Regions from separate parts of the Streptomyces sp. NPDC004051 genome, predicted to be linked through region 2. Evidence: predicted binding sites of a transcription regulator. Region 2 holds the regulator's gene; the other holds the start of a gene.
The links. Region 2 encodes HspR, which represses chaperone genes until heat shock. Its sites were predicted from a motif close to TTGAGNNNNNNNNNCTCAA; they were not measured.
Positions count from the first base shown of each region.

Region 1: a site for HspR is predicted at 8,728-8,746, ahead of lon (endopeptidase La). Genes of this name have one in related genera too.

Region 1 is NZ_JBSGHG010000006.1:39,100-55,123, reverse strand. Features, by position in the region: gene ACWEQO_RS09640 (PadR family transcriptional regulator) at 1-334, opposite strand, end outside; gene ACWEQO_RS09635 (DUF4097 family beta strand repeat-containing protein) at 336-1,256, opposite strand; gene ACWEQO_RS09630 (DUF6104 family protein) at 1,520-1,699, opposite strand; gene ACWEQO_RS09625 (multifunctional oxoglutarate decarboxylase/oxoglutarate dehydrogenase thiamine pyrophosphate-binding subunit/dihydrolipoyllysine-residue succinyltransferase subunit) at 1,789-5,607, opposite strand; gene ACWEQO_RS09620 (HAMP domain-containing sensor histidine kinase) at 5,910-7,022, opposite strand; gene ACWEQO_RS09615 (response regulator transcription factor) at 7,019-7,759, opposite strand; gene ACWEQO_RS09610 (spermidine synthase) at 7,882-8,595, opposite strand; gene lon (endopeptidase La) at 8,769-11,192, shown strand; gene ACWEQO_RS09600 (lysozyme) at 11,299-12,135, opposite strand; gene ACWEQO_RS09595 (MarR family winged helix-turn-helix transcriptional regulator) at 12,350-12,844, shown strand; gene ACWEQO_RS09590 (protein phosphatase 2C domain-containing protein) at 13,057-13,842, opposite strand; gene ACWEQO_RS09585 (nitrate- and nitrite sensing domain-containing protein) at 14,262-16,024, shown strand, end outside.
Region 2 is NZ_JBSGHG010000015.1:11,608-27,631, reverse strand. Features, by position in the region: gene clpB (ATP-dependent chaperone ClpB) at 1-13, opposite strand, end outside; gene ACWEQO_RS17760 (pyridoxamine 5'-phosphate oxidase family protein) at 164-580, shown strand; gene ACWEQO_RS17755 (hypothetical protein) at 767-1,102, opposite strand; gene ACWEQO_RS17750 (hypothetical protein) at 1,104-1,283, opposite strand; gene ACWEQO_RS17745 (helix-turn-helix transcriptional regulator) at 1,442-2,431, shown strand; gene ACWEQO_RS17740 (helix-turn-helix transcriptional regulator) at 2,428-3,423, shown strand; gene ACWEQO_RS17735 (LuxR C-terminal-related transcriptional regulator) at 3,386-4,417, opposite strand; gene ACWEQO_RS17730 (sugar ABC transporter substrate-binding protein) at 4,635-5,753, opposite strand; gene ACWEQO_RS17725 (heat shock protein transcriptional repressor HspR) at 6,119-6,571, opposite strand; gene dnaJ (molecular chaperone DnaJ) at 6,577-7,755, opposite strand; gene grpE (nucleotide exchange factor GrpE) at 7,846-8,517, opposite strand; gene dnaK (molecular chaperone DnaK) at 8,514-10,358, opposite strand; gene ACWEQO_RS17705 (heterodisulfide reductase-related iron-sulfur binding cluster) at 10,810-13,092, shown strand; gene ACWEQO_RS17700 (Yip1 family protein) at 13,231-14,322, shown strand; gene ACWEQO_RS17695 (phosphoribosyltransferase) at 14,551-15,075, opposite strand; gene dcd (dCTP deaminase) at 15,078-15,653, opposite strand.

The DNA of each region.
Region 1 (16,024 bases), on a different contig from region 2:
CGCGGACGTCGGCCTGGATCTCGGCGGCGAGTTCGGCGACCGACTCCCGGATCTCCAGCTCCAGATCGGCCAGCTCACCACTGCGGTCGGCCAGTTCGGCGCGGCCGGCGTCCGTGATGGAGTACACCTTGCGGCCGCCCTCGGTGGCGTGGGTGACCAGGCCCTCCGCCTCCAGCTTGGCCAGGCGCGGGTAGACCGTGCCCGCCGACGGTGCGTACAGCCCCTGGAAGCGCTCCTCGAGAAGGCGGATCACCTCGTAGCCGTGGCGCGGGGCCTCGTCCAGCAGCTTCAGCAGGTAGAGACGGAGGCGTCCGTGAGCGAAGACGGGAGCCATGTCAGAGCACCTTCTTGTCGGTCGTGCCGTCAGTCGTTCCGCCGGCCGTGGTCTCGGCCGTCGCGTCGGCCGTGGTGTCGGCCGGCGCGTCCCACGGCTCGCTCTCCTCCTGGGGCGGGCGGCGCAGCAGGGCGATGGAACCGGAGACGGTGGTGGCCCGCAGCTTCCCGTTGCCCTCGCCCAGCCGACCGGTGATCTTGTGGGCGCCCCACTGGCCGTGCACCCGCAGGCCGTCGAAGGCGTTGGAAACGGAGCCGCTCGCCGTGTTGGCCTCGACCTCCGCGTCCGCCGGATCGGGCAGCCGGATCGCGATCTCGCCGGAGACGCTGGTCAGCCGGATGTCGGTGGGGCCGTCGGGAGCGAGGTCCACGATCATGGAGCCGCTGACCGAGTCCGCCCGCACCGTGGACCCGGACCCGTCGACCACGGTGAGGTCGCCGGAGACCGAGTTGAACCGCAGGTCACCGGTGACGGACTGGGCCTCGACGTTCCCGGAGACCGTGTCCGCGCGGACCGGGCCGGAGAGGGCGACCAGCGTCGTGTCACCGGTGACCCCCCGCACCACCGCCGGCCCTTTGACCCCGGAGAGCACGGCCCCGGCGCCGACCACCCCCACCTCGACCCGCGCCTGCGCCGGAACCGCTAGCGAGACCACCGCGCTGCGGTGCCGGCCCCTGCGGTCCAGCCACTTGAGGAAGTCCTTCCAGGGCAGGTCCTCGTAGGCCACCGTGAGGGTGCCGCCCTGCCGGGTGACCACCAGGGGCGGCCCCTCGATCTCGGAGACCTCCAGGCGGGCGGAACCTTCGTCCGTGCCCACCACGTTCACCGTTCCGTTGACGATGCGTATGCGGAGCTCGCTCACCGGTTCGTCGAACGTGAGCTTCGTGGGCTCCGAGACGGACCTTTCGGACCTTGCGGGCATGGTGGAACCTCCTGGGCCGGACTGCCTGACTGCCGGACGGCGAGGCGACGGGACGACCCACCGGGAGCAGTACCGGTAGCGGGCATCCGGCACGCAAGAACCCCGACGCGCCATATCGCGTCTCACGTAATTCACGATATATCGCGGTCGGGGAAAGTCAAGACACTCGTTCTGGTGATCAGTCCTTATACAGAAGGGGTGAAACGTCCGAGGAGCCCGCGCGGCCGGAACGCCCGCTGCTCGTCCTGCTCGTCCTGCTCGCCCTATTCGTCGTCCTCGTCGTCCAGCCGGGCCAGCCATGTCGCAAGGCGCTCCACCGGCACCTCGAAGTCGGGGTTGAGGTCGACGAACGTCCGCAACTGCTCGGCGAGCCACTCGAAGGTGACCTCCTCCTCGCCGCGCCGCTTCTCCAGTTCCTCGATGCCACGGTCCGTGAAGTACATGAGGACAAGGATATGGGGCGCAAACGGGCCGGGCCGCACCCCCTGGGAGGGGGTGCGGCCCGGCCGGGAACGACCCGTGACGGCGTCGGTCAGGCGTCGAACACCTCACGCACCAGCTGCTCCTGCTCGGCCTGGTGCCGCTTCGCGGAACCGACGGCCGGGGACGAGCCGTGCGGACGCGAGATGCGGCGCAGGCGCTCGTCGTGCGGGACGTCGGCGCCGACGGCCAGGTCGAGGTGGTCGATCAGGTTGAGCGCGATGAACGGCCAGGCACCCTGGTTCGCCGGCTCCTCCTGGGCCCACAGGTACTTCTCGGCGTTCGGGTACTTCTTGATCTCCGCCTGGAGCTCGGCGCCCGGCAGCGGGTACAGGCGCTCGAGGCGGATGATCGCGGTGTCCGTGATGCCGCGCTTCTGCCGCTCGGCGTCCAGGTCGTAGTAGACCTTGCCGGCGGTGAAGACGACCTTCCGGACCGCGGCCGGGTCGACCGACTCGTCGCCGATGACCGGGCGGAACTGGCCCGTGGTGAACTCCTCCGCCTTCGAGGCCGCCGCCTTCAGGCGCAGCATCGACTTCGGGGTGAAGACGACCAGCGGCTTGTGGTGCGGGTTGTGCACCTGCCACCGCAGGAGGTGGAAGTAGTTCGACGGCAGGGTCGGCATCGCGACCGTCATGTTGTTCTGCGCGCAGAGCTGCAGGAACCGCTCCGGGCGGCCCGAGGAGTGGTCCGGGCCCTGGCCCTCGTAGCCGTGCGGCAGGAGGAGGGTCACACCGGAGGTCTGGTTCCACTTCTGCTCGGCCGACGAGATGAACTCGTCCACGACCGTCTGCGCGCCGTTGGCGAAGTCGCCGAACTGCGCCTCCCACATCACGAGTGCGTCCGGGCGGGCCAGCGAGTAGCCGTACTCGAAGCCCATCACCGCGTACTCGGAGAGCAGGGAGTTGTAGACGTTGTACCGGGCCTGGTCCTCGGACAGGTACAGCAGCGGCGTGAACTCGGCACCCGTCTCGCGGTCGATGACGACCGCGTGGCGCTGGCCGAAGGTGCCGCGCTGCGAGTCCTGGCCGGAGAGCCGGACCGGGACGCCCTCCAGGAGCAGCGAGCCGACCGCGAGGGTCTCGCCCATGCCCCAGTCGATCGTGCCGTCCTCGACCATCGCCGCCCGGCGCTGCAGCTGCGGCAGCAGACGCGGGTGGATGGTGACGTGGTCGGGGATGTTGACCTGCGACTCGGCGATCCGCTTGACGACCTCGGAGCTGACCGCCGTGTTCACCGCCACCGGGAACTGGGCCTGCGGCTCCGAGGGCTCGACGGCCGACGGCTGGGACGCCGCCTCGCGGACCTCGGTGAAGACCTTCTCCAGCTGGCCCTGGTAGTCCTGCAGCGCCTGCTCGGCCTCTTCCAGGGTGATGTCGCCGCGACCGATGAGGGACTCGGTGTACAGCTTGCGCACCGAGCGCTTCTTGTCGATCAGGTCGTACATCAGCGGCTGGGTGAAGGCCGGGTTGTCCGACTCGTTGTGACCGCGGCGGCGGTAGCAGATGAGGTCGATCACCACGTCCTTGTTGAACGCCTGGCGGAACTCGAAGGCCAGCCGCGCGACGCGGACCACGGCCTCCGGGTCGTCGCCGTTCACGTGGAAGATCGGGGCCTCGATCATGCGGGCCACGTCCGTCGCGTACATCGAGGAGCGCGAGGACTCGGGGGCGGCGGTGAAGCCGACCTGGTTGTTGATGACGACGTGGACCGTGCCGCCGGTGCGGTAGCCGCGCAGCTGCGACATGTTCAGGGTCTCGGCCACCACGCCCTGGCCCGCGAAGGCCGCGTCGCCGTGGATCACCACCGGCAGGACGGTGAAGTCCGTGCCGCCCTTGCCGATGATGTCCTGCTTGGCGCGCACGACGCCCTCCAGGACCGGGTCCACCGCCTCCAGGTGGGACGGGTTGGCGACCAGGGAGACCCTGATCTGCTCGCCGTCGAGACCGGTGAAGGTGCCCTCGGCGCCCAGGTGGTACTTCACGTCGCCGGAGCCGTGCATCGACTTCGGGTCGAGGTTGCCCTCGAACTCGCGGAAGATCTGCGCGTACGACTTGCCCACGACGTTGGCCAGCACGTTCAGCCGGCCGCGGTGGGCCATGCCGATGACGACCTCGTCGAGGCGGGACTCGGCGGCCGAGTCCAGCACGGCGTCCAGCAGCGGGATGACGGACTCGCCGCCCTCCAGGGAGAAGCGCTTCTGGCCGACGTACTTGGTCTGCAGGAAGGTTTCGAACGCCTCCGCGGCGTTCAGCCGGCGCAGGATGCGCAGCTGCTCCTCGCGCTCCAGGTTGGAGTGCGTGCGCTCCACGCGGTCCTGGATCCACTTGCGCTGCTTCGGGTCCTGGATGTGCATGAACTCGATGCCGGTGGTGCGGCAGTAGGAGTCGCGCAGCACGCCCAGGATGTCGCGCAGCTTCATCAGGGTCTTGCCCGCGAAACCGCCGACCGCGAACTCGCGCTCCAGGTCCCACAGGGTGAGCCCGTGCTCGGTGATGTCCAGGTCGGGGTGCTTGCGCTGGCGGTACTCCAGCGGGTCGGTGTCGGCCATGACGTGGCCGCGGACCCGGTAGGAGTGGATCAGCTCGAAGACGCGGGCGGCCTTCGTGACGTCGTCGTCGTGGGAGGCGTCGATGTCCTTGAGCCAGCGGACCGGCTCGTAGGGGATGCGCAGCGCCTCGAAGATCTCGTCGTAGAAGTTCTTCTCGCCGAGCAGGAGGTTCGCGATCGCGCGCAGGAACTCGCCGGAGGCGGCGCCCTGGATCACCCGGTGGTCGTAGGTCGACGTGAGCGTCATGACCTTCGAGATGCCGAGCTTGTTGAGGGTGTCCTGGCTGGTGCCCTGGAACTCCGCCGGGTAGTCCATGGAGCCGACGCCCAGGATCACCGACTGGTTCTGCATCAGGCGGGGCACGGAGTGGACGGTGCCCAGGCCGCCGGGGTTGGTCAGCGAGACGGTGACGCCGGTGAAGTCGTTCATCGTCAGCTTGTTGTCGCGGGCGCGACGGACGATGTCCTCGTAGGCCTGCCAGAACTCGAAGAAGTTCAGCGTCTCGGCCTTCTCGATGCCCGCGACGACCAGCTGGCGGTCGCCGTTCGGCTTGACCAGGTCGATGGCGAGGCCGAACTTGACGTGCTCCGGCTTCACCAGGGTGGGCTTGCCGTCCACCTTCGCGTAGTGCCAGTTCATCGACGGCATCGCCTTGATGGCCTGGACCATCGCGTAGCCGATGAGGTGGGTGAAGGAGATCTTCCCGCCGCGGGCACGCTTGAGGTGGTTGTTGATGACGATGCGGTTGTCGAACAGGAGCTTCACCGGGAGCGCGCGCACGGACGTGGCCGTGGGCACCTCGAGCGAGGCGTCCATGTTCTTCGCGACGGCCGCGGACGGGCCGCGCAGCGTCACCCGCTCGGGGCCCTGCTTGGCCTCGTCGGCGGGCTGCGCCTTGGCGGCCGGGGCCTTCGCGGCGGCGGGCTGGGCGGGGGCGGCCTGAGCGGGGGCCGGGGCGGCCTTCGCCGGAGCGGGCACCTGCGCCGGGGCCTTGGCGGCCGGCGCCGCGGCGGCGGGCTGCGGGGCTGCGGGCTGCGCGGGCGTGGCGGCGGGCTGGGCCGGGGTGGCCGGCGGAGCCGTCGTCGTGCCCGCGGTCCCCGTCGACGTGTTGCTCACCGGCGCGGAGGCTTGGGGTGCCCCCGGCTTGTAGTCGGCGAAGAAGTCCCACCAGGCCCGGTCGACCGAGTTCGGGTCCTGGAGGTACTGCTGGTAGATCTCGTCGACGAGCCATTCGTTGGCACCGAAGGCCGCAGCGGGGTTCTTGCCCGCTTGGTCGGTGTCGGTCGAGATGCTCGAGTTACTGGGGGACTGTGGCGACACGGCGTCAACCGCCCTCTTCCGCTTCACAAGATGATGGACAGCGGAAATTAAGGCTACGCCTCCAAGAGCGGGAAGGTCAGGTCGGGCCCGTTCAACGTCGTGTAAGTCACATCTCGGAGGGTGTTTCGGCGGGGGAAATGGCGGGAAACAAGCCTGGTTCCGCTTCTCCGGGCCGCTTCGTTCGTGCCTCGGGCACGGGTCGGCCACGGCCCGGCGCACTCGCGACCCGGGTCCCTGCCTGATCACACGTGTCCGCCAGGGCGAACGCGGACGGATCGTGCGGCTCGACTTCGAACCCTACGTCAACCTGACGCGGGGGAGGTTCCCGGAAGAGTGATAAGGATCCGGCAGCCACGCTCGGATTCGGCCACCCCGATCCGTCCGCCGTGGAGATCGACGGCCCAGCGGGCGATCGCCAGACCGAGACCGGTGCCGCCGTCGCTGCCCGGGCCGTGCGGCAGATTGACGCCGCCGCGGTTGAAGCGCTCGAAGACGCGGTGCCATTCGGTCCGCGGAATACCGGGCCCCTCGTCCAGGATTTCCAGCCGCAGTGAATCCGGTTCCGTTCCGGGCCGCGCCCTGACCGTCACATGGCCGTGCGGCGGGCTGTGCTTGACCGCGTTGTCGATGAGGTTGGCGACCACCTGGTGGATGCGCTCCGGGTCGACGTGAGCGGTGAGCTCCGGCGGCGAGACGTCGAGGCGCAGATAGACGTCCGTACGGGTGTGGCTGCCGGAGCCGGTGGCCATGCCCGCGCGTGCGGAGGCGACCATGTTGGCCTCCTTGAGCACGCCGGACAGGTACGGCCACACCTCGAAGCGCTGCCGCTTCAGCGGGACGACGCCGTTGTCCAGGCGGGACAGGTCGAGCAGCGTCTCCACCAGCCGGCCGAGCCGTTCGGTCTGCTTCAGCGCCGTGCGCATCGTCTCGGGGTCGGCCTCGGTGACACCGTCGACGATGTTCTCCAGCACCGCGCGCAGCCCCGCGATCGGGGTGCGCAGCTCGTGCGAGACGTTGGCCACCAGCTCCTTGCGCTGATGGTCCTGGGCCTCCAGCTCGTCGGCCATGACGTTGATGGTCTGGGCCAGGTCGCCCAGCTCGTCCCGGCGGTTCTCCCGCACCCGGCGGGTGTAGTCGCCGTGCGAGATGGACCGGGCCACGGCGTTCATGTCGTCCAGCGGCGCGGTGAGCGAGTGCGCCACGAACTGTGTGATGAGCAGCGTGGCGATCATCGAGAAGACCGTGATGAAGCGCAGTTCGGTCTTGGTGTGCACCGCGACCACCGAGAGACCGGTGGTGATCAGCACCGAGATGACGACCAGCGCGCCCAGCTTGGTCTTGATCGAGAACGGGCGGACACCGCCCCGGGGACCGCGGTCCCCGGGGCCTCTCCGTGCGGCCGGCCCGTCGCTCACGGCGTCGGCGTCTCCAGGGCGTAGCCCACACCGTGCACGGTACGGATGCGCTCGGCGCCGATCTTCCGGCGCAGCGCCTTGATGTGGCTGTCGACGGTACGGGTGCCGGAGGCGTCCGCCCAGTCCCAGACCTCGGCCAGCAGCTGCTCCCGGGAGAGCACCGCGCGGGGCGTGTTCGCCAGGCACACCAGCAGGTCGAACTCGGTGGGCGTCAGGTGGACGTCCTCACTGCGCACCCGCACCCTGCGCTGCGCGTGGTCGATCTCCAGCTCGCCCAGGCGCAGGATGCCGCTGCGCGGAGTGGTGGCGGCCAGGGCCGCCCGCTCCATGCGGCGCAGCAGTACGTGCACCCGGGCCGCCAGTTCCCGCATGGAGAACGGCTTGGTCATGTAGTCGTCGGCGCCGACGCCCAGCCCGACCAGCATGTCTGTCTCGTCGTCGCGCGCGGTCAGCATCATGACCGGCACCGGCCGCTGGGCCTGTACGCGCCGGCAGACCTCCAGGCCGTCGAAGCCCGGCAGCATGACGTCGAGGATCAGCAGGTCGGGCTGCCACGCCTCCGCGGTGTCGACGGCGGACGGACCGTCGCCCGCCGTCTGCACCAGGAAGCCCTCGGCGCGGAGGCGGGTCGCGATGGCGTCCACGATCGTCGCGTCGTCCTCCACTACCAGAACCCGGCGTTGTGCGCCCGGGGTGGTCGCCGCCGTGCCGTTGTGGGAGGTGTGTGTCTGCTCCATCGCCCGCCCCTGAAGTGTGCTTTCCGGAATCCGTGGGGTGATCCGTCTCTGCGCATGACTGCGACTGACGCTTGAATGATCAGCGCCAAGGCAGCAGCGTACGGGGAGTCACCGCGCCTTTGCTATCCAGGGCGGACGCCGAGGTGCACGACGTCCGGAACGCCTCGGGCAACCGGGACCTCTTCGGTACGCACCTGCTGGAACCCGGCATTGCGCAAGGTTTCTTCGAAAACCGGAGAGGGCTTGGCCGACCACACCGCGAGCACCCCGCCGGGGTTCAACACCCTTGCACAGGACAGGAGTCCGGTGGGGGAGTAGAGCCCCTCGTTGCCCTCGGTGACGGTCCAGTCGGGCCCGTTGTCGATGTCGAGGCAGAGCACGTCGAATGTGGCGGACGTCTCATTGACGTATGCCACCAGGTCGGTCTCGACGATCGCCGTGCGGGGGTCGGCGAGGGCGGTGGCGGAGATCGCGGCGAACGGGGCCGAAGGGCCCCCGCGGTGCCAGTCGACGACGGCGGGTTCGCGCTCCACCACGGTGATGCGCCCCCAGCGGGGCTGGGTGGCGGCGTGGGCGAGCGAGAAGCCGACGCCGAGCCCGCCGATGAGGGCGTGCGGGCCCGGCCGCGGGCCGTGTCCCGCGCGGGTGTCGGCGGCGTCGAGGGCGGCCAGGGCGGCGTCGATCAGCAGCCGCTCCGAGCGGCCGTCGGAGGTGTCCATCAGGAAGCAGCCGTTCGCGATGATCTGCAGCAGGCTTCCGTGCCGGCGGAGCGCCACCTCCCCGTACGGGCCCTCGCGGCGGTCCAGGACTTCGGGAATGTCGTACGGGGTGGTCATGCGTTCATCCTGGCAGCACTTCCCGTTCGGCGGGCCGTGCGGGTCGTGTCGTGCAGGGGTTCCCTCCCTCGTTCTCACGGGTGATCGCTGAGAGCGAACGCAGCTTTGGGAACATTCGGTGACTCACCAGCATTGAGTCGGCATAGCTCAACTTGACTGCCGAAGGGGAGATCATGGCTGCTGAGTCCACACCGCTCGCCCTGCCCGTGCTGCCGCTCGACGACGAGGTCGTGCTGCCCGGGATGGTGGTTCCGCTGGACCTGAGCGACTCCGAGGTGCGCGCCGCGGTGGAGGCCGCCCAGGCCGCCGCCGCCTCCGCACCGGGCAAGCCCAGGGTCCTGCTGGTGCCGCGCATCGACGGGACCTACGCCGGTACCGGCGTCCTGGGCACGGTCGAGCAGGTCGGCAGGCTGGCCGACGGCGACCCGGGCGCCCTGATCCGGGGCCGCGGCCGCGTGCGGATCGGCGCCGGGACCACCGGGCCGGGCGCGGCGCTGTGGGTGGAGGGCACCCGGATCGAGGAGACCGTGCCGGAGCCCCTGCCCGGACAGGTCGGCGAACTGGTCACGGAGTACAAGGCGCTCGCCACCGCCTGGCTGCGCAAGCGCGGTGCCTGGCAGGTCGTCGACCGGGTCCAGGCCATCGACGACGTCGCCGCCCTCGCCGACAACTCCGGTTACTCGCCCTTCCTGACCACCGAACAGAAGGTGGAGCTGCTGGAGACCGCCGACCCGGTGGCCCGGCTGAAGCTCGCCACCCGGCAGCTCCGCGACCACCTCGCCGAGCAGGAGGTCGCCGAGTCCATCGCCAAGGACGTCCAGGACGGCGTCGACAAGCAGCAGCGCGAGTTCCTGCTGCGGCGCCAGCTGGAGGCCGTGCGCAAGGAACTGCGCGAGCTGAACGGGGAGGACGGCAAGGACTCCGTCGAGGAGTCCGACGACTACCGGGCCCGCGTCGAGGCCGCCGACCTGCCGGAGAAGGTGCGCGAGGCCGCCCTCAAGGAGGTCGACAAGCTGGAGCGCTCCTCCGACCAGTCGCCCGAGGGATCGTGGATCCGCACCTGGCTCGACACGGTCCTTGAGATGCCGTGGAACGAACGCACCGAGGACGAATACGACATCCAGGGAGCCCGGGCCGTGCTCGACGCCGAGCACGCGGGCCTGGAGGACGTGAAGGAACGCATCACCGAGTACCTGGCGGTGCGCAAGCGGCGCGCCGAGCGCGGACTCGGCGTGGTCGGGGGCCGCCGCGGCGGCGCCGTGCTCGCCCTGGTGGGGCCGCCCGGCGTCGGCAAGACGAGCCTCGGCGAATCCGTCGCCCACGCGATGGGCCGGAAGTTCGTCCGGGTCGCCCTCGGCGGTGTCCGCGACGAGGCCGAGATCCGCGGCCACCGGCGCACGTACGTCGGCGCGCTGCCCGGCCGGATCGTACGGGCCGTCAAGGAGGCCGGGTCGATGAACCCGGTGGTGCTGCTCGACGAGATCGACAAGGTGGGCTCGGACTTCCGGGGCGACCCGTCCGCCGCCCTCCTCGAAGTGCTGGACCCGGCGCAGAACCACACCTTCCGGGACCACTACCTGGAGGTCGAGCTGGACCTCTCGGACGTCGTCTTCCTTGCCACCGCCAACGTCCTGGAGGCCATCCCGGAGGCGCTGGCGGACCGGATGGAGATCGTCCGCCTGGACGGCTACACGGAGGACGAGAAGGTCGTCATCGCCCGCGACCACCTGCTCCCGCGTCAGCTGGAGCGGGCCGGGCTCGCCGCGGACGAGGTCGGCCTCGACGACGGCGCACTGCGCAGGCTGGCCGGCGAGTACACCCGCGAGGCGGGCGTACGCACCCTGGAGCGGACCGTCGCGCGGCTGCTGCGCAAGATCGCGGCCCAGCACGAACTGGGCGAGCGGGAGCTGCCGTTCACCGTCACGGAAGACGACCTGCGAGGACTGATCGGCCGGCCGCACCACGTGCCCGAGTCCGCCCAGGACCCGGCCGAGCGCCGTACCGCCGTCCCCGGGGTCGCCACCGGGCTGGCGGTGACCGGCGCCGGCGGTGACGTCCTCTACGTGGAGGCGTCCCTGGCCGACCCGGAGACGGGCGCCGCCGGACTGACCCTGACCGGACAGCTGGGCGACGTGATGAAGGAGTCGGCGCAGATCGCGCTGAGCTTCCTGCGGTCGCACGGCGCCGAACTGGAGCTCCCGGTGGGCGACCTGAAGGAACGGGGCGCGCACATCCACTTCCCGGCGGGCGCGGTGCCCAAGGACGGTCCCAGCGCCGGTGTCACGATGACCACCGCACTGGCCTCGCTGCTCTCCGGGCGTCTGGTCCGCACGGATGTGGCGATGACCGGCGAGGTCTCGCTGACCGGGCGGGTGCTGCCGATCGGCGGGGTGAAGCAGAAGCTGCTCGCCGCGCACCGGGCGGGGATCACCACCGTGATCATCCCCAAGCGCAACGAGCCCGACCTGGACGACGTCCCCGCCGAGGTGCTGGACGGGCTCGACGTCCACGCCGTCACCGACGTCCGCCAGGTCCTGGAGCTGGCGCTCGCGCCGGCGGCGAACGGCGCGGCGCCGGAGGTCCCGGTGGCGGCTTGACCGCCGTTCGCCGCCCGCCACCGGAAGGGCGACGGCCCGGGTCCCGTGAGGGAGGCCCGGGCCGTCCGTCGCCGGGCGGGGCGGGGGCAAGCGCGGGGCGGCGGCGTCAGCCGAGCGCCAGCGCCCGCACCCGGTCGATCGTGCCGTTGAAGAGGTCGTGGTCCCCGACCGTCGGCCCGGTCGAGGTGTACTGCCACATCGTGTAGAAGTCCCAGCCCGCGGGCAGCTCGCCCGGGGTGGAGGCGTACCGGGCGATCCACAGGGGATGGTCGGCGGCGAACCCGGTGTGGTTCCCGGTGCACTGCTTCCACCAGCTGGTCGCCGTGTAGATCACGGCGTACCGGCCGGTGCGCTCCCGGTACCGGTCCAGGAAGTCGCCGATCCAGCTCACCATGGCGCTCTGCGACTTGCCGTAGCAGGCGTCCCCGTAGGGGTTCCACTCGATGTCGAGCACGCCCGGCAGCGTCATGCCGTCGCGTGACCAGGCGCCGCCGTGGTCGGCGAAGTAGTCGGCCTGTGCGGCGCCGCTCGTCCTGTCGGGGGTCGCGAAGTGGTACGCGCCGCGGATCATGCCGACGTCGTACGAACCGTTGTACTGCTGCGGGTGGTAGGGGTTCCGGTAGTACGTGCCCTCCGTGGCCTTCGCGTAGGCCCATCTGACCCCGCTGTCCCAGAGGGCCGACCAGGGCACGTCGCCCTGGTGGCTGGAGACGTCCACGCCCTCCGTCCAGAGGCTGCGGACGGTGGGCGTGCCGTCCCGGCCGTCATGGGCGAGGACGCCCATGCCCATGTGGGCGGAGCCGCGCGGCGGAACGTCGGGGACGGCCGCCGTGGCCGCGGTGGCCGAGGGTGTCGCACGGGGGAGCGAGAGGAGCGCGAGCAGGACCGCCGCGACGGTCGTGAACGCGCGTAGACGGGTGAAGCCGGATCTGTGCACGGGCATGACGTGTCTCCGAGGAACGTGGTGCGGGACCCTTGAGAAGAGGAAGCGAGGCAGGCGACGCACGCGGACCGCGACGCGGGCCCCGGGAAACCCCGGGGCCACGGGATTCGGAGAGCCGCCGCCGGGCCGCGTCTGCGAAATACTTGCGGAGCCGCAGCGGCGTCGCCACTCGGCGGGAACACGGACGACCGGGAAAACCGAGGCAGGAACTGACGTGCACGAAGGCGGAAACGGCGGCGCAGCGGACACCTCGTCCGAGGCGCCGGCGAGCGATGTGGAACAGCCCGGATTCCTCGCTCTGGAAAGGGAGTTGACGGTGCTGCTGCGCCGCGCCAGGGCCAGCCAGGGCGAGATGTCCCGCGAGGTCCATCCGGACCTGGAACCGTCCGCGTACGGTCTGCTCGTCCGTCTGGATGAGTGCGGAGAGCAGCGGGCCACCGAACTCGCCGCCTACATCGGCGTCGGCAAGGCGACGATGTCGCGTCAGCTGCACGCCCTGGAGGAACTCGGGCTCGTCACCCGCGAGCCGGACCCCGCCGACGGCCGCGCCTGGCTGGTCGCCCTCACCGCGGAGGGCCGGGACCGGGTGAGCAGGGTCCGCGAGGCCCGCCGCGCGCGCTACGCCCGCAGCCTCGCCGACTGGGACGCCGGCGAGGTCGCGGAACTCGCCCGGCTGCTGCACCGGCTGAACCGCGGGACGGACCGGTGAACGGAGCCCCGTCCGGGGTGACTCGGCGCCGCTCGGGGGGCGCAGGGCGCCGTTCGGGGTGAACGGAGCCCCGTCCGGGGGAAGCGGGGCGCCGTTCGGAGTACCGGAGCGATCGAGCCCGGCGGAGTGCGGGGAGCCCGGCGCGCACGGGTGAACGGGACGGCGCCGGGTGAGCGTGACGGCGCCGGGCGAGCGGGGTGGTGTACGGGGAGTCAGAACTCCACGTACACCACCGTCGCGTCGTCGTGCGTCTTGCTCCGGCCCAGCAGCACCCGGTCCGTGTCCGCGCGCTCCAGGGCCCGTACGCGATCCACCAGCGCCTGCGGCCCCTCCTTGCGGACGAGGGCGAGGCACTCCGTCCAGCCGCCCTCGCGGAACCTCTCCACCCAGCGCGCGGCCCCGTCCGTCAGCGCGGCCAGGGCGCGCACCTCGGCGCGCGGAAGGGTGCCGGTGACCGCGCGCGCCGCGACCGACGGATCGGCGGCCGCGGTGAAGAAGCCGCCCTCCTTGTTCCGCACCGTGGAGTCCACCAGCGCGTCGGTGGCCAGGGCCGAGCGGGGCAGCAGGGCCAGCCGGTCGTCCAGCAACGGGGTGACCGCCCCGTCGGGGGACTCGACGAGCAGGACCGAGTCGGACAGCACCAGGTACTCGACGGACTCCGGTGACCAGCGGGCCAGCACCACCGTCGCCTGGGGAGTGCGCGGGTGAGAAAGGTCACAGGTTTCGATGTGCGCGGCAGCGGTACGCACAAGGGCCCGGGACAACAGGTCGGCCAGGGGGACATCCGGGAGTGAAACGGTCAGTTCGGCGAGGGCCCCGCCCAGCCGCGCGGTGAACCAGGGGACGGAGTGCCGGCAGCCCGCCCCGTCCGGCGGCGGTGTGACGCCGTCCAGCACGACCAGTGAACCGCCCTGTCCGGAGGCCGGAAGCCCGACACTGGCGAAGTCCTCGTTGGGACGGTCCGTGTCGCCGGGCTCCGAGGCGAGTTCAGTACGCATTCTTCCAGTCTGCACGAGGCCCCCACGGGGACCGCCGGAGACCGGACCCGGTCGCTGTTTTCCCGGGACCGTGCAGGTCAGGAGCCGAGTTTGGGTGGGAATGCCGCGCTCCGGGCGTGCGTGGCGGCGAATCCTGCCATCGGCCGCCGCAGACGTCCAACCGGCCCGCCCCGCACGGCCGCTGCGGGGCGTGTCGGAACTTGCCCCTCAACTCGCCTCCGATGTTCACTCCTTCGAGTGGCGGGTCAGGTGATGCGTATCCAGCGCCCAGAGGCGCTGGGAGGGTCGGGAGGCGATGGGGGCGTCTCACGGACCCAGCACGGTCGACAGTCCGGGCAGGACGCAGGTGCCTGTCACGAGCAGGGCGTGGACGCCTGTTGACGGAGCGTCACCCGGACCCACGGGTACACGAGTCAGGAATGCGAGCACCGGTGCAGAAGACGCGGCCTCGTCGCACAGGCAAGCAGACGGTCCCCACGGGGGACGCCGACCAGAAGCCCACCGTCGGCAAGGGCCGCCCCACCCATGTGCGCAACCGGCTCATCGTGGCCGTCGCGGTGGTGGCCGCCGCGATCGCGGGCGCCGGAACACCGTCCGTGCTGGCGGCCTCCGGGCAACTGAAGGACTCCCAGAACCTGGTGACCCACGCCGAGCTGACCCGGGACTCCCTGACGCTCGCGCACTCCCTCGCCGATGAGCGGGACGAGGTCACGTCCTACATCGCGGCCGGCCGCCCCAAGTCCAAGGCGCCCGCCGAGGAGGACAGCGCCCGCGTCGACCGGCAGGTCGAGGAACTGCGCGCCGACACCGGCATCCCCAAGGCCGTGCGCGAGGACCTCGACGCCATCGCGGCCGTGCGCAGGGCGGCGCTCACCGGCAAGAGCAGCGCGCTCGAGGCGCACCAGGCGTACTCCACCGCCATCACCCAGCTGCACCGGCTCGCCGAGCAGCTCGCGGAGCGGACCCCGCCCCGTGCGGGCTCCGGGGCCCACGCGCTCGCCGAGCTGGACTCCGCCGTCCAGCAGGCGGCCGCCGCCCGCGGGCTGCTGCTCGCCGCGCTCAACGTGCCGAGCACCACCCAGACCGTCATCGACCCGATCACCGGTCTGCCCACCACGTCCGCCGCCTCCTCGGACGCCGACACCGAGCGGCGCGACGAGCTGACCGCCGCGGCCCTCCAGGCCCGCCTGCGCTCCGACGCCGCCCTCGCCGACTTCCGCGACACGGCGCCCAAGGCGGCCCGCGCCTCCTACGACTCCACGGTGACCGGCCCCGAGGTCGACGCCGCCGAGAAGTACCTCGCGAGCCTCACCGACCAGCCGACCCTCTCCGACGAGGACCTGGCCACCGACGTCAAGAAGCTGGAGGCCGCGCTCACCGCCCGCGTCGAGACGATGCGGGGAGTGGAGTCCGCCCTCTTCGAGAAGCGCACCAAGGACCTCGCCCAGCTGCGCGACGACGACGTCACCGCGCTGGAGATCCACATCGCCGTCCTCGGCGCTCTCATGCTGCTCGCGGTCGGCGTCGCCACCGCCATGGCCCGCACCCTCACCCGCCCGCTGTCCGTGCTGCGCCGCGGCTCGGCCCGCCTCGCCGAGGCCGAGGACCCGAGCGCCGAAGAGCCGATCACCTTCACCGGGCGCAACGACGAGTTCGCCCAGGTGGTCCGCTCCGTCAACGCGCTGCACGCGCACGCCGCGCAGCTCACCACGCGGATCGCCACCCTCGAGGCCGACCGCAAGCACCTCGTCGCGCAGCGGCAGCTGATGGCCGACGCCCGCGAGGAGCTGCGCACCGAACTCACCGAGTCCGCCGCCCGTCTGGAGCAGTTGCGCACCAGCATCGGCGGCACCTTCGTCAGCCTGGCGCTGCGCACTCTCGGCCTGGTCGAACGGCAACTCGGCGTCATCGAGGGCCTGGAGGAGCGCGAGGACGACCCGGACCGCCTGGCCACCCTGTTCAAGCTCGACCACTTCGCCACGGTGATGCGGCGGCACAGCGAGAACCTCCTCGTCCTCGCCGGCACCGAACACGTCCAGCACGCGGCGGGTCCGGTGCCGCTCGTGGACGTCGTACGGGCCGCGGTCAGCGAGATCGAGCGGTACGAGAGGGTCAGGATCGCCTCGCTGCCGCCGCACGCGCACATCGCCGGGTTCGCCGCCGACGACCTCAGCCATCTGCT
Region 2 (16,024 bases):
GCTCGGCGTCCACGTGTCCGTTCTCCTCCTTGCGACGACCGTACGGCGGTCCTCATGGCCGGCTCGGCAGCCCGGCCTGGCTGACTCTGTCAGCGTACACAAACTTGAGCCTATTCCACTCAAGGCGAGGGCGGGAGTGCGGCAGGGGCTAGGTTCCGGGGTCATGACCCACACGTACTCGGTGGATCCGGGCAATCCGGACGCCCCGTATCTCAGCTTCTGGCGCGAACGGCACCTGTGCACGCTGACCACCATCCGCCCGGACGGCACCCCGCACCTGGTGCCCGTCGGAGTGACATACGACCCCGGGGCACGACTTGCTCGGGTGATCACGAACAGGACGAGCGCGAAGGTGCGCCACGTGCTGGCGGCGGGAGCGGAGGGCGCGGCCGTCGCGGTCTGCCAGGTGGACGGCCGGCGGTGGGCGACGCTGGAGGGGCGGGCCGTGGTCCGCGCCGAGCGGGAGCACGTCGAGGAGGCGGAGCGGCGGTACGCGGAACGCTACGGACGGCAGCCGTCGCCGAACCCGGACCGGGTCGCCATCGAGATCACGCTCACCCGTGCGATGGGGCGCGGATGACGCAGAGGGGCGAGCGGGCAAGCGGGGGGCCGCCCGGACCGCCGGGCGTCGAGTTCCGGCCATCGGGCGATCGTCCGATACCCGTGGATGTCCCCTGAAACTGCAGTGGCGTCACCGTGTTCAGGTCACGGTGACGCCACTGCGGGGGGAAGCACCTGCGCGATCTTTTACGACGGGGGAATCGCGTCAGGCACTGCGGGGGGTGGCCGAGACGGTCCGGTGGGCAGGGGAGTCGGACTCCATCTGCTCATGGTCCCGCTGGTCGAGGTTCACAAAGATCATTCCGTACCGGATGGCACATCGCACGGGCTGCGGCGCCCCCCGAGGGCGCCGCAGGCACCGGTACGCCCGCACGTCCCCGTCCTCGTCCCGCGTGACGACGACCGGTTCACCGAACACGGTCACCATCAGCGAGTCACCGCTGTGGGGGATGGCGGTGACCAGGTCGATGAAGTGCCAGCCGGACCGGTAGGCGGTGGCCATCTCGCGGCGGAAGGAACGGTCGTCGGGTGGAGTAGTCATGTCACGCCCACACGCTGTCATCCGGGTGCGCGGGGCCGGCGGCCCACACACTGTCGCCCATCACCGTGTTCTTGGCGACGATGGACTGCCGCACACTGTCCGCCCGGACGTCCGCCTTCGTCTCGGAAAGGCCGCCCATCACCCCGAAGACCACACCGGCGGAGAAGGCGGCGACAAGCACCGAGCGAAGCATTTTCTTACCCATAGTCGGCTTCGTCCTCACTTGAAGGTCCCCTCTTCCCCCGTCAAGTACGACGATGGCTCATTCAGGCACGTCATGGCCACACGATCGGTGCATCATGTTCCTGCATATTCAGGACCCTGGGGGGTGGAGATTCGATGACGAACCAGACCAATGCGACACATCCTCACACGGTGACTGAGCTGTGCGGGGAGGGGGCGCGACTGTACGCGAATGCACTGCGCGCAGGACGTATCGCCCGCGTGGACGCAGAGGCCGCGCCCTGCTTGGTGGACTTCGCCCTTCTCCACCCGGATCCCGACGATGCGCAGTGGTTGCGTCCGGTGCCTCCGTCGATCGCACTTGCGCAGCGGTTGAGCCCGATAGAGCGGGAAATCACCGAGCGCAGGCGGCTGTCGATAGAGCTCGCTGATGTTTTCGAGCCGTTCATGTCCCTGAGCGCCCAGGAGATCACCCCGGCCCACTCGATCACGGTGCTCGAGGGCAACGAGCGCATCAACAGCGCGCTGGACCTGGCCACCGCCCAGTGCCGGACGGAGATGCTCACCGTTCAACCGAGCGGCCACCGGCCCGAACGCAGTCTGCTCCAGGGATTCGAGCGCGACCGGCTGCTCATCGAGCGCGGCGTGCGCATACGGACCCTCTACCAGCACACGGCCCGGTTCAATCCGGAGCGCCTGTCCTACGTCGAACAGTTCGCCAACGGCCGGGCGGAGTACCGCACCATCGACGAGCTGGTGGAACGCCTCATCATCTGCGACGAGACGGTCGCCTTCATCCCCGTGCGCGACGACCGCCAAGTGGCGTTGGAGCTGCGGCACACGGGCCTGGTCCGCTATCTGGTCAAGGTCTTCGAGTTCATGTGGAGCCGCGCGGTCCCCCTGACCGCCGGCACCCCCTACGAAACCGCCCCGGACGGCATACCGGAGATACAGCACTCCATCGCCAAACTCCTGGTGGAAGGCCATGTGGACGAGGCCATCGCCCGCCGTCTCGGCATGAACGTACGGACATGCCGGGCCCACATCGCCAAGCTCGCCGCGACCCTCGGCAGCGGCAGCCGGGCACAACTCGGCTACCTCATCGCCGAGTCGGGAATCCTCAACCAGGAGGGAGCACCGGAGTGACCTCGGTGGCGCACACGGAGCACGGGGCGGGGGAACTGTGCACGGCGGGCACCAGACTGTACGAAAGGGCCCTGCACGAGGGACTCCTGACCGCCCGGGAGGCGCGGGAAGCCCCCTGCGCGCTGGACCTCGGACTGCTGCGCCCCGCCGTCGACGACCCGAGCCGGCTCGAGCCCGTCGCGCCCACCGTCGCCCTCCAGCGGCTGCTGCGCTACTCCGGGGAACGCATCGTCGAGGAACGGCGCCGGGAGGAACGGCTGGCCGAGACCTTCCAGGCGCTCATGCGGGCGGGTGAACAGCCCACGAAGGAGGAGAGCACTCCCGCACTCGGCGTTCTCGGCGTTCTCGGCGGCAAGGAACGGATCAACCAGACCATTGCCGAGGAACTGACCGAGGCCACGGACGAGGTCCTGGCCATCCATCCGCACAGTGGCCACAACGGTCCACTCACCGCGGTCCACCAGCTCGCCCTGCGACGGGACCAGGAGTTCCTCGACCGCGGCGGCCGCATCCGCACCCTCTACCAGCACACGCTGCGTCACTCCCCGACCGTGCTCGCCCGCTACGCGCATCTGTCGGGCGACGTGGAGGCACGAACGCTGAACGAGGTCACCGAGCGCCTCATCCTCTTCGACCGCAAGGTCGCCTTCATACCGGCGAACGAGGACCGCACCCTCGCCCTCGAAGTCCGCCACCCCGCCCTGATCGCCTTCTTCGTCACCGCCTTCGACCGCCTCTGGCACCTGGCGACCCCCATGCACCCCCGAGCCGTTCAGCCGCCGTCGCCGGGCGGGATCAGCCACCGTCAGCGCTCCATCGCCCGCCTCCTGACCGAGGGGCACACCGATGCCGTCATCGCAGACCGCCTCGGCATGAACATACGCACCGCCCGCGAGCACATCGCCAAGCTCGCCGCGGCCCTGGGCAGCGGCAGCCGTGCTCAGCTCGGGTTCCTCATCGCACGCTCGGGGATCCTCGACCGGGCGGAGTGACCACCCGGCCCCGCGTCCCGTCCAGGCCCGCCTGCGCGATCCGCACCCCCAGCTGCGTACGGCTCACCGCCCCCAGCGTCTCCGAGAGGCGGGCGATGTGCGCCCGGCAGGTACGGACGCTGATGCCCAGCCGCTCCGCGATCACCGCGTCCTGGTGCCCCTCCGCCAGCAGCGCCGCGATGGACTGCTCACGGTGCGAGATGCCCTCGATCCCGGTGTCGGGCAGCGGGGCGGTCAGCGGGATGGCGAGCCGCCACAGCCGCTCGAAGACCGTGCCCAGGTACTCCACCAGCGCCGGGTGGCGCAGCTCCAGCGCCATGGTGCGCTCGGAGTTGGCGGGGATGAAGGCGACCATGCGGTCGAAGAGGATCAGCCTCTCGGTCACCTCGTCCAGCGTGCGCGCCTGAACCGCGTCGCCCATCAGCTCCAGATAGGACAGCAGTCCGTGCCCGTGCCGGGCGACATGCGTGTACAGGTCCCGCATGCGTACGCCCCGGCCGCGCAGCGCGGTCGCCCGGTGCAGGCCCTCCGACAGCTCCGCCTCGCGCCGGATGCCTCCGGGCTGGACGGTCAGCACCTCGGTCCTACAGGCCTCCGTCGCCTCGTCCATCGCGGCCTGGATGCGCCCGAGTCCGTCCAGCACCCGGATCGCCGGGCCCTCCGGCTCGGAGCGTGCGGTGGACAGCTGGGCGCCCAGGCCGGCGTACCGCTCGAAGGCCGAGACGACGGAGCCGACCCGGCGCCGGCTCGCGCTGACCTCCTCGTACATCCCGCGCAGCAGCCGCGTCATGACCTCCTGCGGGGCGGTCGGCACCAGCCAGTCCATGTCGTCCGGGTCCGGGTGCAGCAGGGCGAGTTCCAGCAGGCAGGGCACCGGCTCCGCGTCCCGGCGCGGTACCCGGCCGCGCCGTACGGCCCGGGAGTACACGCGGTCCCCGGAGTCGCACAGCCGGTCAGCACCGTGCGGATGCTCCTCCGTCCCGTGCCCGGCCATCGCCCCGTCCCACCCCCTGGTCCGCCACTTTCCGATGCGCCACTATGCGCGGCCGCACCCGGCTCCGCAACACGGCTCCCGTCGGGGCGGCAGGCGAGGACCCGGGCGACGGCGGTATCCGGGGCGGTGGCGGAACAACACCGCCGGGGAGCACGGTGATCCGTGCTCCCCGGCGGAACGTCCACGCACCCCGGGCTGAAGACCCGGCGGCCGACGGCTACTTCAGGCCAACCGCGGCGCACGCCTCCTTGTACTGCGCCGTGCAGATGTCCGCCACCTTGTAGAACCCGTCGGAGATGACCGTGTCCTTGATGTTGTCCTTCGTCAGGGCCACCACGGGCACGAGCTGCGCCGGGATGTCCTTGTCCGTGGGGCTGTCGACCCGCTCGCGGGTCAGCGCGTCGAACTGGATGCCCTTGCCCTGCACCCGCGCCACGGCCATCTCCGCGGCGTTCTCGGCCTCCAGCGGGTAGGACTTGTAGACGCTCATGAACTGCTCGCCCGCGATGATCCGCTGCACTCCGGCCAGTTCGGCGTCCTGGCCGGTGATCGGGGGCAGCTCGGTCACACCGGCGTTCTTGAGCGCCTTGACGATGGCGCCCGCCATGGTGTCGTTGGCCGAGTAGACGGCGGCGACGTTGTCCTTGCCGATCGCGTTGATCGCCTCGACCATGTTGGCCTCGGCGTTCTCCGGCGCCCAGTCCTTGGTGTCGTAGGACTTGGCGATGGTGACCTTGCCCTTGAGCTCCGACAGCGCGCCCGCCTTGAACTGCTTGGCGTTCGGGTCGGTCGGGGAGCCGTTCATCATGACGATCTTGCTGGTGGCCGCCTTGTCGCCGCCGAGCTTCTCCAGCAGGGAACGGCCCTGGACCTCGCCGACCAGCTCGTTGTCGAAGGAGATGTACGCGTCGATCGGGCCCTCGGCCAGCCGGTCGTAGGCGATGACCGGGATGCCCGCGTCCTTGGCCTTCTTCACGTCCTCGGCGATGGCCTTCGAGTCGACCGCGTCCAGCACGATGACGTCGACCCTGTCGTCGATCATCTGCTGCATCTGGCTCGACTGCTTGCCGGCGTCCGCCTCGGCGTTGGCGTAGGTGACCTTCCCCTTGTCGTTGGTGAGCGACTCCACCTTCTTCTTGAAGATGGGGTAGTCGAACTGCTCGTACCGGGTGTTGGCCTTCTCCGGGAGCAGGAGTCCGACCGTGATGTCGTTCCCCTTGGTGGGGCTCGCGTCGGCACTGCTCCCTGTCGCGTTGATCATTCCGCAACCGGCAAGCATGACGGACATCGAGGCAACGGCCACTGATATGGAGATACGACGCATGCGAGGGCTCACTTCAGGTGCGTTTTGGACGTGGGCACAACATTGCGGCCCATGTGACTGAAAAGCCAACGCTTCAGCTACCACCGGCGTCAAGAGCAACTACTTAACGAGATGAACACAACACGGTGCGCTGAAGTCGTGAGGGGCCGGCGAAAGACTCGCACAGATCTCCTGGAGAAGCACACATCCGCTGATCACAGGGGTGCGCGGGGCACATGGAACGGAAAGTGAGGAGCTGTCAGCCGTGCGCACACGAGTAAAGGGCTTGAAGGTTCGGACGAACCTCCAAGCCCTTCAGGGCACTTCACTTTTCGGCCAAACGGAACTTACCCGTCAGCCGGACCGACCGGTCGGGTCAGCCGGTCGGGTCAGCCGGGTCAGTCGGGCTGCTGCTGACGCTTCGGCCGCCACACCACCAGCGCGCTGGTCTGCTGCACTTCCTGATACGGCACCAGGTCCCGGCGGTACGACGCGTGCACCGCGGCCTCGCGCTGCCGCATGGTCGCCGCCGCGCCGTCCAGCGCGCCCTCCAGCTCCGCCACCCTGGACTGCAGCGCGGCGACCTGGTTCTCCAGTTCGATGATGCGCTTGATGCCGGCCAGGTTGATGCCCTCCGCCTGCGACAGCTGCTGCACCTGACGGAGCAGCTCGATGTCACGGGCCGAGTAGCGGCGGCCCCGGCCTGCGGCACGGTCCGGCGAGACCAGCCCCAGCCGGTCGTACTGGCGCAGGGTCTGCGGATGCAGACCGGAGAGCTGAGCCGCCACCGAAATGACGTAGACCGGTGTGTCCTGCGTCAGTTCGTACGGGTTTCGTCGACGGCCGTCCATCTCCATCAAGCTCCCTTCGCGGCCTGGAACAGCTCCGCCCGCGGATCCTCACCCGCGGTCGCCTCGCGATACGCCTCCAGTGCGTCACGAGCCTTCCCCGGCAGGTCCTTGGGAACACTCACCTCCACGGTGACCAGCAGGTCGCCGCGCGAGCCGTCCTTGCGGACCGCCCCCTTGCCGCGGGCCCGCATGGTCCGCCCGTTGGGCGTGCCCGGGGGCAGCTTCAGCGTGACCGGCGGACCGCCGAGCGTCGGGACGCGGATCTCCCCGCCGAGCGCCGCCTCCGGGTAGGTGACCGGCACGGTGACGGTGAGATTGTCGTCCCGGCGGCCGAACACCGGATGGCTGCCGACGTGCACGACGACGTACAGGTCGCCCGCCGGGCCACCGCGCTCGCCCGGCGCGCCCTTGCCGCGCAGCCGGATCCGCTGGCCGTCGCTGACGCCCGCGGGGATGCGGACCTGCATCGTCCGCGAGGACTTGGCCCGGCCGCTGCCCTTGCAGATGTCGCAGGGGTTCTCCGCGATCAGGCCGCGGCCCTTGCAGTCCGGGCACGGGTCGGTGAGCGAGAAACCCCCGCCGCTGCCCCGGGCCACCTGTCCGGTGCCGACGCAGGTCGGGCACACCCGCGGGGTGCCGTTCTTGTCGCCCGTGCCCGAGCAGCCCTTGCAGGCCTGCTGGGAGGACATCCGCAGCGGGACCGTCGCCCCCTCGATGGCCTCGGTGAAGCTCAGGGTGACCTCGGACTCGATGTCCTGGCCGCGCCGGGGCTGGGTGCGCGTGGTGCCGGCGCCGCCGCGGTTGAACAGCCCGCCGAAGACGTCGCCGATCCCGCCGCCGAACCCGCCGGCGCCGCCCTGCCCTCCCTGGCCGCCCCCGAAGAGGTCGCCCAGGTCGAAGTTGAACGATCCGGCGCCGCCCGCCCCCGGACCGGGCCGGAAGCCGCCGCCGAAGAGCGACCGGGCCTCGTCGTACTCCTTGCGCTTCTTGGGGTCGCCGAGGACGTCGTTCGCCTCGGAGATCTCCTTGAACCGCTCCTCCGCCTTGGCGTTGCCCTTGTTGGCGTCCGGGTGGTACTCGCGGGCGAGCTTCCGGTACGCCTTCTTGATCTCGGCCTCGGTGGCGTCCTGAGGCACGCCGAGGACCTTGTAGTAGTCCTTCTCGATGAAGTCCTTGGTGCTCATCCCCGACGTCCCTCCTTCCTCACCCGCCGGGGCGGCCCGGCAGGTCCTGCCTGCCCGGCCCGCCCCGGCTTCCTCACGCCCGCTGAGGCGTCAGCCCTCCTGAGGGCCACCGGTCTCCTTTTCGTCCGCGGCCGCCTCGGTCTCCTCCTCGGCCGGCTTGCCCGGCTGAGCGCCCGGCTGCGGCTCGGCCACGGCCACCCGCGCGGGGCGGATGGTGCGCTCACCGATGCGGTACCCGGGCTGCAGGATCGCCACGCACGTCGTCTCGGTGACGTCCGGGGCGTAGGAGTGCATCAGGGCCTCGTGGATCGTCGGGTCGAAGGGCTCGCCCTCCTTGCCGAACTGCTGCAGGCCCATCTTCGCCACGGTCGACTCCAGCGACTCGGCGACGGACTTGAACCCGCCGACCAGTTCGCCGTGCTCCCGTGCGCGGCCGACGTCGTCGAGCACGGGCAGGAGCTCGGTCATGAGGTTCACCACGGCGACCTCCTTGACCGCGATCCGGTCGCGCTCGACCCGGCGGCGGTAGTTCTGATACTCGGCCTGGAGCCGCTGGAGGTCCGCGGTGCGCTCACCGAGCGCCGTACGCACCTGGTCCAGCTGGGCCACCAGTCCGGCATCGGGACCCGAGTCCCCGGCCGGGGCCGCCGCCTCCTCCGCGGAGGGGGTGGCGGCCTTCGGCTCGGCGTCATCGGCCGGAACGCCTGAGGGGACGTCGGGCTGCTGCGACTGCTCGTCGAAGCCCGGGGTCTCCTCGGTCACGCCGCACCGTCCTTACGTTCGTCGTCCACGATCTCGGCGTCGACCACGTCGTCGTCCGCCCTGGCCCCGCCGGCACCCGCGTCGGCTCCGCCCGCGGCCTGGGCCGCCTGGGCGTCGGCGTACATGGCCTGGCCCAGCTTCTGGGAGACGGCCGCGACCTTCTCCGTGGCGGTGCGGATCTCGGCGCTGTCCTCGCCCTTGAGCTTCTCCTTCAGCTCGGCGACGGCGCCCTCGACCTCGGTCTTGATCTCGCCGGGGACCTTGTCCGCGTTGTCCGCGAGGAACTTCTCGGTCTGGTAGACGAGCTGCTCGCCCTGGTTGCGGGACTCGGCGGCCTCGCGGCGCTGGTGGTCCTCCTCCGCGTACCGCTCGGCCTCCTCACGCATGCGGTCGACCTCGTCCTTCGGCAGCGAGGAGCCGCCGGTGACGGTCATCTTCTGCTCCTTGCCGGTGCCGAGGTCCTTCGCCGTGACGTGCATGATGCCGTTGGCGTCGATGTCGAAGGAGACCTCGATCTGCGGGACGCCGCGCGGCGCCGGCGGCAGACCGGTCAGCTCGAACATGCCGAGCTTCTTGTTGTACGCCGCGATCTCGCGCTCGCCCTGGTAGACCTGGATCTGCACCGACGGCTGGTTGTCCTCGGCCGTCGTGAAGATCTCGGAGCGCTTCGTCGGGATCGTGGTGTTGCGCTCGATCAGCTTGGTCATGATGCCGCCCTTGGTCTCGATGCCGAGGGACAGCGGGGTGACGTCGAGCAGCAGGACGTCCTTGACCTCGCCCTTGAGGACACCGGCCTGGAGCGCGGCGCCGATCGAGACGACCTCGTCCGGGTTGACGCCCTTGTTGGCCTCCTTGCCGCCGGTCATCTCCTTGACGAGCTCGGCGACGGCGGGCATCCGGGTGGAGCCACCGACGAGGACGACGTGGTCGATCTCGGACAGCGCGATGCCGGCGTCCTTGACGACGTTGTTGAACGGCGTCTTGCAGCGCTCCAGCAGGTCCGCGGTCAGCTGCTGGAACTGGGCGCGGGTCAGCTTCTCGTCGAGGTGCAGGGGGCCCTCGGCGGAGGCGGTGATGTAGGGGAGGTTGATCGTGGTCTCGGTGGACGCGGACAGCTCGATCTTGGCCTTCTCGGCGGCCTCACGCAGGCGCTGGAGCGCCATCTTGTCCTTGCCCAGGTCCACGCCGTGCCCGGACTGGAACTGCTTGACCAGGTAGTCGACGACGCGCTGGTCCCAGTCGTCACCACCGAGGTTGTTGTCACCGTTGGTGGCCTTCACCTCGACGACGCCGTCGCCGATCTCCAGCAGCGAGACGTCGAACGTACCGCCACCGAGGTCGAAGACCAGGATGACCTGCTCGTCCTTGTCGAGGCCGTACGCCAGGGCGGCGGCCGTCGGCTCGTTGACGATGCGCAGCACGTTCAGACCGGCGATCTCGCCGGCCTCCTTGGTCGCCTGGCGCTCCGCGTCGTTGAAGTACGCCGGGACGGTGATGACCGCGTCGGTCACCTTCTCGCCCAGGTATGCCTCGGCGTCCCGCTTCAGCTTCTGGAGCACGAAGGCGCTCATCTGCTGCGGGTTGAAGTCCTTGCCGTCCAGGTTGATCTTCCAGTCGGTGCCCATGTGGCGCTTGACCGACCGGATGGTCCTGTCGACGTTGGTCACGGCCTGGCGCTTGGCCACCTCACCGACCAGCACCTCGCCGTTCTTCGCGAAGGCGACGACGGAAGGCGTGGTCCTGGCGCCCTCAGCGTTGGTGATGACGGTGGGCTCACCGCCCTCCAGAACGCTGACGACGGAGTTAGTCGTGCCCAGGTCGATGCCGACCGCACGTGCCATTTCGATTCCTCCAGCTGACTTGAGTGGAACAGACTCAAGCATGCCCGAGGTCCGGCGCGGGGTCAACAGAGCTGAGTCGATCAGACTCAACTCTTATCCGCTCCTTACACGCAAGGAAGGGCCGGCCCGCACGCTCCGGATCATCGGCGCCCGCACGGGAACGGCGGCACGGCGGGCGGGCACGGAGCCTCGGGCGGACGGCCTACGGACACAAGTGTGCGGCACGGATATAAGTTAGTGACGTATGCCCTGATTTATGGGGCGCGACGTGGTCACCTCCAGGGCGCCCCCCAAGGCAACCCTCAGCGACTCAGATCACCCCGTACCCGACTACAGTGCGGCCGGAGATAGGGGTAGTCTCAGACGGACTGCATAAGTTACCGCTTAGTAATGTCGGGAATCCCGTGGCAGGAGCCCCCCGACCAAACCCTCGCAGGCCCGAGGAGCCCCCATGCAACTCGCCGCGATCATCGTGTCGCTGGCCCTGGCCGTGGTCGGCGCTGCCCTGCTCGCACGCGCGATCGGCCAGTTCGTCCGGCACTTCAAGCTGGGCCAGCCGGTCCCGGCCGGCACCCGGACCGACAACCCCTACCAGCGCAGCGTGACCCTGGTGCGGGAGTTCCTCGGCCACACGCGCATGAACCGGTGGGGCGTCGTCGGCATCGCCCACTGGTTCGTGGCCATCGGCTTCCTGACGCTGCCGCCGACCCTCGCCCAGGCGTTCGGCCAGCTCTTCCAAGCCGACTGGACGCTGCCGGTGCTCGGCGGCTTCCTGCCGTTCGAGATGTACATCGAGTTCATCGGCGTGATGACGGTGCTGGGCATCCTGGTGCTCATGGCGATCCGGCTGCTCAACCTGCCCGGCCGCCCCGGGCGCAAGTCCCGGTTCACCGGCTCGAAGATGGGCCAGGCCTACTTCGTCGAGTACGTCATCCTCACCATCGGCCTCGCCATCTACGTGCTGCGCGGCCTGGAGGGCGCCCTGCACCAGGTGGACGGCTACCAGGCGGCGTACTTCGCCTCCTACCCGCTGGTGCTCGCCTTCGACGGCCTGGACGTCGGCACGCTGCAGAACCTGGTCTACCTGGCCGCCATGATCAAGATCGGGACCTCGTTCGTCTGGATGATCGTGGTCTCGCTCAACACGAACATGGGGGTGGCCTGGCACCGCTTCCTGGCCTTCCCGAACATCTGGTTCAAGCGCGAGGCCGACGGCGGCACCGCGCTGGGCGCCCTGCAGCCGATGACCTCGGGCGGCAAGCCGATCGACTTCACCGACCCCGGTGACGACGACGTCTTCGGCGTCTCCCAGGTCGAGCAGTTCTCCTGGAAGGGCCTGCTGGACTTCTCCACCTGCACCGAGTGCGGCCGCTGCCAGTCGCAGTGCCCCGCCTGGAACACCGGCAAGCCCCTCTCGCCCAAGCTGCTGATCATGTCGCTGCGCGACCACGCGCACGCCAAGGCCCCCTACCTGCTGGCCGGCGGCGGCAAGACCATGGAGGGCGAGGAGAAGGCCTCCGCCGAGCAGCTGGCGGACGTGCCCGCGGCGGCGCTGGCGGAGGCCGAGCGCCCGCTGGTCGGCACCCTGGAGGAGAACGGCGTCATCGACCCGGACGTCCTGTGGTCCTGCACCACCTGCGGCGCCTGCGTCGAGCAGTGCCCGGTCGACATCGAGCACGTCGACCACATCGTCGACATGCGCCGCTACCAGGTCATGATCGAGTCCAGCTTCCCCTCGGAGGCGGGCACGATGCTCAAGAACCTGGAGAAGAAGGGCAACCCCTGGGGCCTGGCCAAGAAGCAGCGCCTTCAGTGGACCAAGGAGGTCGACTTCGAGGTCCCGGTCGTCGGCAAGGACATCGAGGACCTGTCCGAGGTCGAGTACCTGTACTGGGTCGGCTGCGCCGGCGCCCTGGAGGACCGCGCCAAGAAGACCACCCAGGCCTTCGCCGAGCTGCTGCACATCGCGGGCGTCAAGTTCGCGATCATGGGCGGCGACGAGAAGTGCACCGGTGACTCCGCCCGCCGCCTGGGCAACGAGCCCCTGTTCCAGGAGCTCGGCATGGAGAACGTCTCCGCGCTGAACACGGCGTTCGGCGAGGAGACGGACGACGAGGGCAACGTCACCGCCGAGTCGCGGAAGCCGAAGTCGGCGAAGAAGATCGTCGCCACCTGCCCGCACTGCCTCAACACCCTCGGCAACGAGTACCCGCAGCTCGGCGGCGACTACGAGGTCATCCACCACACCCAGCTGCTCCAGCACCTGGTCGACGAGGGCAGGCTGATCCCGGTGACCCCGGTCGAGGGCCTGATCACCTACCACGACCCGTGCTACCTGGGCCGGCACAACAAGATCTACACGCCGCCGCGCGAGATCATCGCCAACGTGCCGGGCCTCAGGAACGAGGAGATGCACCGCCACAAGGAGCGCGGCTTCTGCTGCGGCGCCGGCGGCGCGCGGATGTGGATGGAGGAGCGGATCGGCAAGCGCGTCAACGACGAGCGCGTCGACGAGGCCCTCGCCCTGAACCCGGACATCGTCTCCACCGCCTGCCCGTTCTGCCTGGTCATGCTGACCGACTCGGTCAACGGCAAGAAGAACGACGGCAAGGCCAAGGAGTCCGTCCAGGTCGTCGACGTCGCCCAGCTGCTGCTGGAGTCGGTCAAGACGCCGCTCGACCCGACGGACGAGGCGGAGGCGGAGAACGCCCCGGAGCCGGAGCCGGTGAAGTAGGCGCGAGGCACGTACGCGCGCAGGCACGAAGGGGCCGTCCGACAGGGCGGCCCCTTCGCCATGTTCACGTACGCTCCGTCCTGCGGAGGAGACTGCCCCTCCGCAGGACGGAGAGCGGAGCTGACTCCCCCTTAGGGGATGTCACATCTCGGCCGCAAAGGCGGCCCGAGAACCCCCGGCCCGGCCCACCACACCCCCGGAGCAGGTACGTTCGTTGACGTGGCTGGATTCAGGATCGGACGCGGCCGGGACAACAACGGCGCTCCTCACGCGCGACCGCAACAACCCCCGTACGGACAGCAGACGCCGCCGGGGCCGTCGTACGGCTCCCCGCAGGCGCCTCAGCCGTACCCGCCCCAGCAGCCGCCCTACGGCAGAGGCGGCCACAGCGGCGGCGGCACCGGCGGCGGCTGGCCACAGGTGAACCGCGGTCCGGGCGGTCCGGGCGGCTACGGCGGCCACCACCGCCCTGGCCCCGGCGGCCGCCACGGCGAGCCCGAGTACTTCGGCGACGGCGGCGCCTACCCTCCCGGCCCGCACGCCCCGCACTCCCCCCACGCCCCGCACGACCCGTACGCGGCCAACAACCCGGGCCACACCCAGGCCTTCTCGGTCAGCGACGACCCCTACCTGCAGGGCGGCGGGACGCACCACGGCGGCGCCCCCGAGCCCGTACCCGGCCCGGTCGGTCCGCCCCTGCCCTGGAAGGCCCTGCTCAAGGGCATCGTCACCGCCCCCGACCCGACCTTCCTGAGGATGCGCGACTACACGATGTGGGGCCCCGCCCTCACCGTGACCTTCCTCTACGGCCTGCTGGCGATCTTCGGCTTCGACGGCGCCCGCGAAGAGGCGATCGACGCCACCATCACCACCGCCATACCCGTCGTGCTGATGACCGGTGTGGCCATGGTGATCAGCTTCCTCGTCCTGGGCGTGGTCACCCACTCCCTGGCCCGCCAGCTCGGCGGCAACGGCGCCTGGCAGCCCACCGTCGGCCTGTCCATGCTGATCATGACCCTCACGGACGCCCCCCGCCTGATCCTCGCGATGTTCGCGAGCGGCGACGCCACCTTCGTGCAGATCGTCGGCTGGATCACCTGGGTCGCGGGCGGCGCGCTGCTCACCCTGATGGTCAGCCGCTCCCACGACCTCCCCTGGCCGAAGGCCCTGGGCGCGTCCGCGATCCAGCTCCTGGCCCTGCTCTCCCTGGTGAAGCTGGGCACGCTGTAACAGCCGGCGGCACACGCGACACGGCATGAAGGGGCTTCCCGTCCGGGGAGCCCCTTCTCCGTCCCGGCTTTCCTCCCCCGGCCCGAGCGCATGGCGTGTCCGGGCTGGCCTGCCGGTCCCGTGGAACGACGCGCCCCTGCCCGTACGGCTCCTCGCCGCAGCGGGCGTGCTCGCCGCCCACTGACCACGGCCCCCGGCCCCAGCGCCGGCAGGCCGTCCGCCAGGCGGCTACGGCGCCTCTTCCGGGGGCCCGGCCGGCTCGCCCGCCCTGCGCACCGGCGGCAGCACGCTCCACGGGAAGTCGATCCAGTCGTCGGTCCGCTTCCAGACGTACTCGCACTTCACCAGCGACTGCGACTTCTCGTAGATCACGGCGCTGCGCACCTCGGCGACGGCGTCGAGGCAGAAATCACGCACCAGCTTGAGCGTCCTGCCGGTGTCGGCGACGTCGTCGGCGATCAGCACCTTCTTGTCGGTGAAGTCGACGACGTCGGGCACGGGCGCGAGCATGACCGGCATCTCGAGCGTGGTGCCCACCCCGGTGTAGAACTCGACGTTCACCAGGTGGATGTTCTTGCAGTCGAGGGCGTAGGCGAGCCCGCCGGCGACGAAGACACCGCCGCGCGCGATGCTGAGCACGACGTCCGGCCGGTACCCGTCGTCCACGACGGCCTGCGCGAGCTCCCGCACGGCCACACCGAACTGCTCGTAGCCGAGGTTCTCCCGCCGCGGACGGCTCTCCTGCCCGCCCATGCCTACACCTGGGTGCGGTGGAAGTTGAGGAAGGCCCGCGAGGCCGTGGGCCCGCGCTGCCCCTGGTACCGGGAGCCGTACCGCTCACTGCCGTACGGGGCCTCGGCCGGTGAGCTGAGCCGGAACAGGCACAGCTGGCCGATCTTCATCCCGGGCCACAGCTTGATCGGCAGCGTCGCGAGGTTCGACAGCTCCAGGGTGACGTGCCCGGAGAACCCGGGGTCGATGAACCCGGCGGTCGAGTGCGTGACCAGCCCGAGCCGCCCCAGCGAACTCTTCCCCTCCAGCCGCGACGCGAGGTCGTCGGGCAGCGAGATGACCTCGTACGTACTGGCCAGCACGAACTCGCCCGGATGCAGGATGAACGGTTCGTCCCCCTCCGGCTCCACGAGCCGGGTGAGCTCCGCCTGCTCGACGGACGGGTCGATGTGCGGGTACCGGTGGTTCTCGAACACCCGGAAGAAGCGGTCGAGGCGCACGTCGACGCTGGACGGCTGCACCATGGATTCGTCGTAGGGATCGATCCGTACCCGCCCGGCGTCGATCTCGGCCCGGATGTCCCTGTCTGAGAGAAGCACGCCCTGAGGATACGCAAGGCGCGCGGACCGGCCACAATCGCCGCCCCACGCGCCCACGCCCTGCTGTCCCTGCCGGCTCTCCCCCGTGCCCTCGCTACCTCTTCTGGTGAGCGACCGGAACGACGCTGCGGAGCCGCGCACAGCGCGGACACCGCAAGAGCCGACCGGGGCCGAGTCGCTCGGCCTGCTGCATCGGGAACGAGGCGGCGGTAAACACGTGCCCATCGGCACAGCGGACGACGGTGCGCTCCATCAAGTCCAAGAGTCCCTTCCCCAAGAGCCGCGCCTGGCTTCCTGCCCTGACGCCGAACGGCACATTACGGGATCAAAGAGACAACCCTCCAGGCGGCACCCCGCCCCCGCCCAGCCCT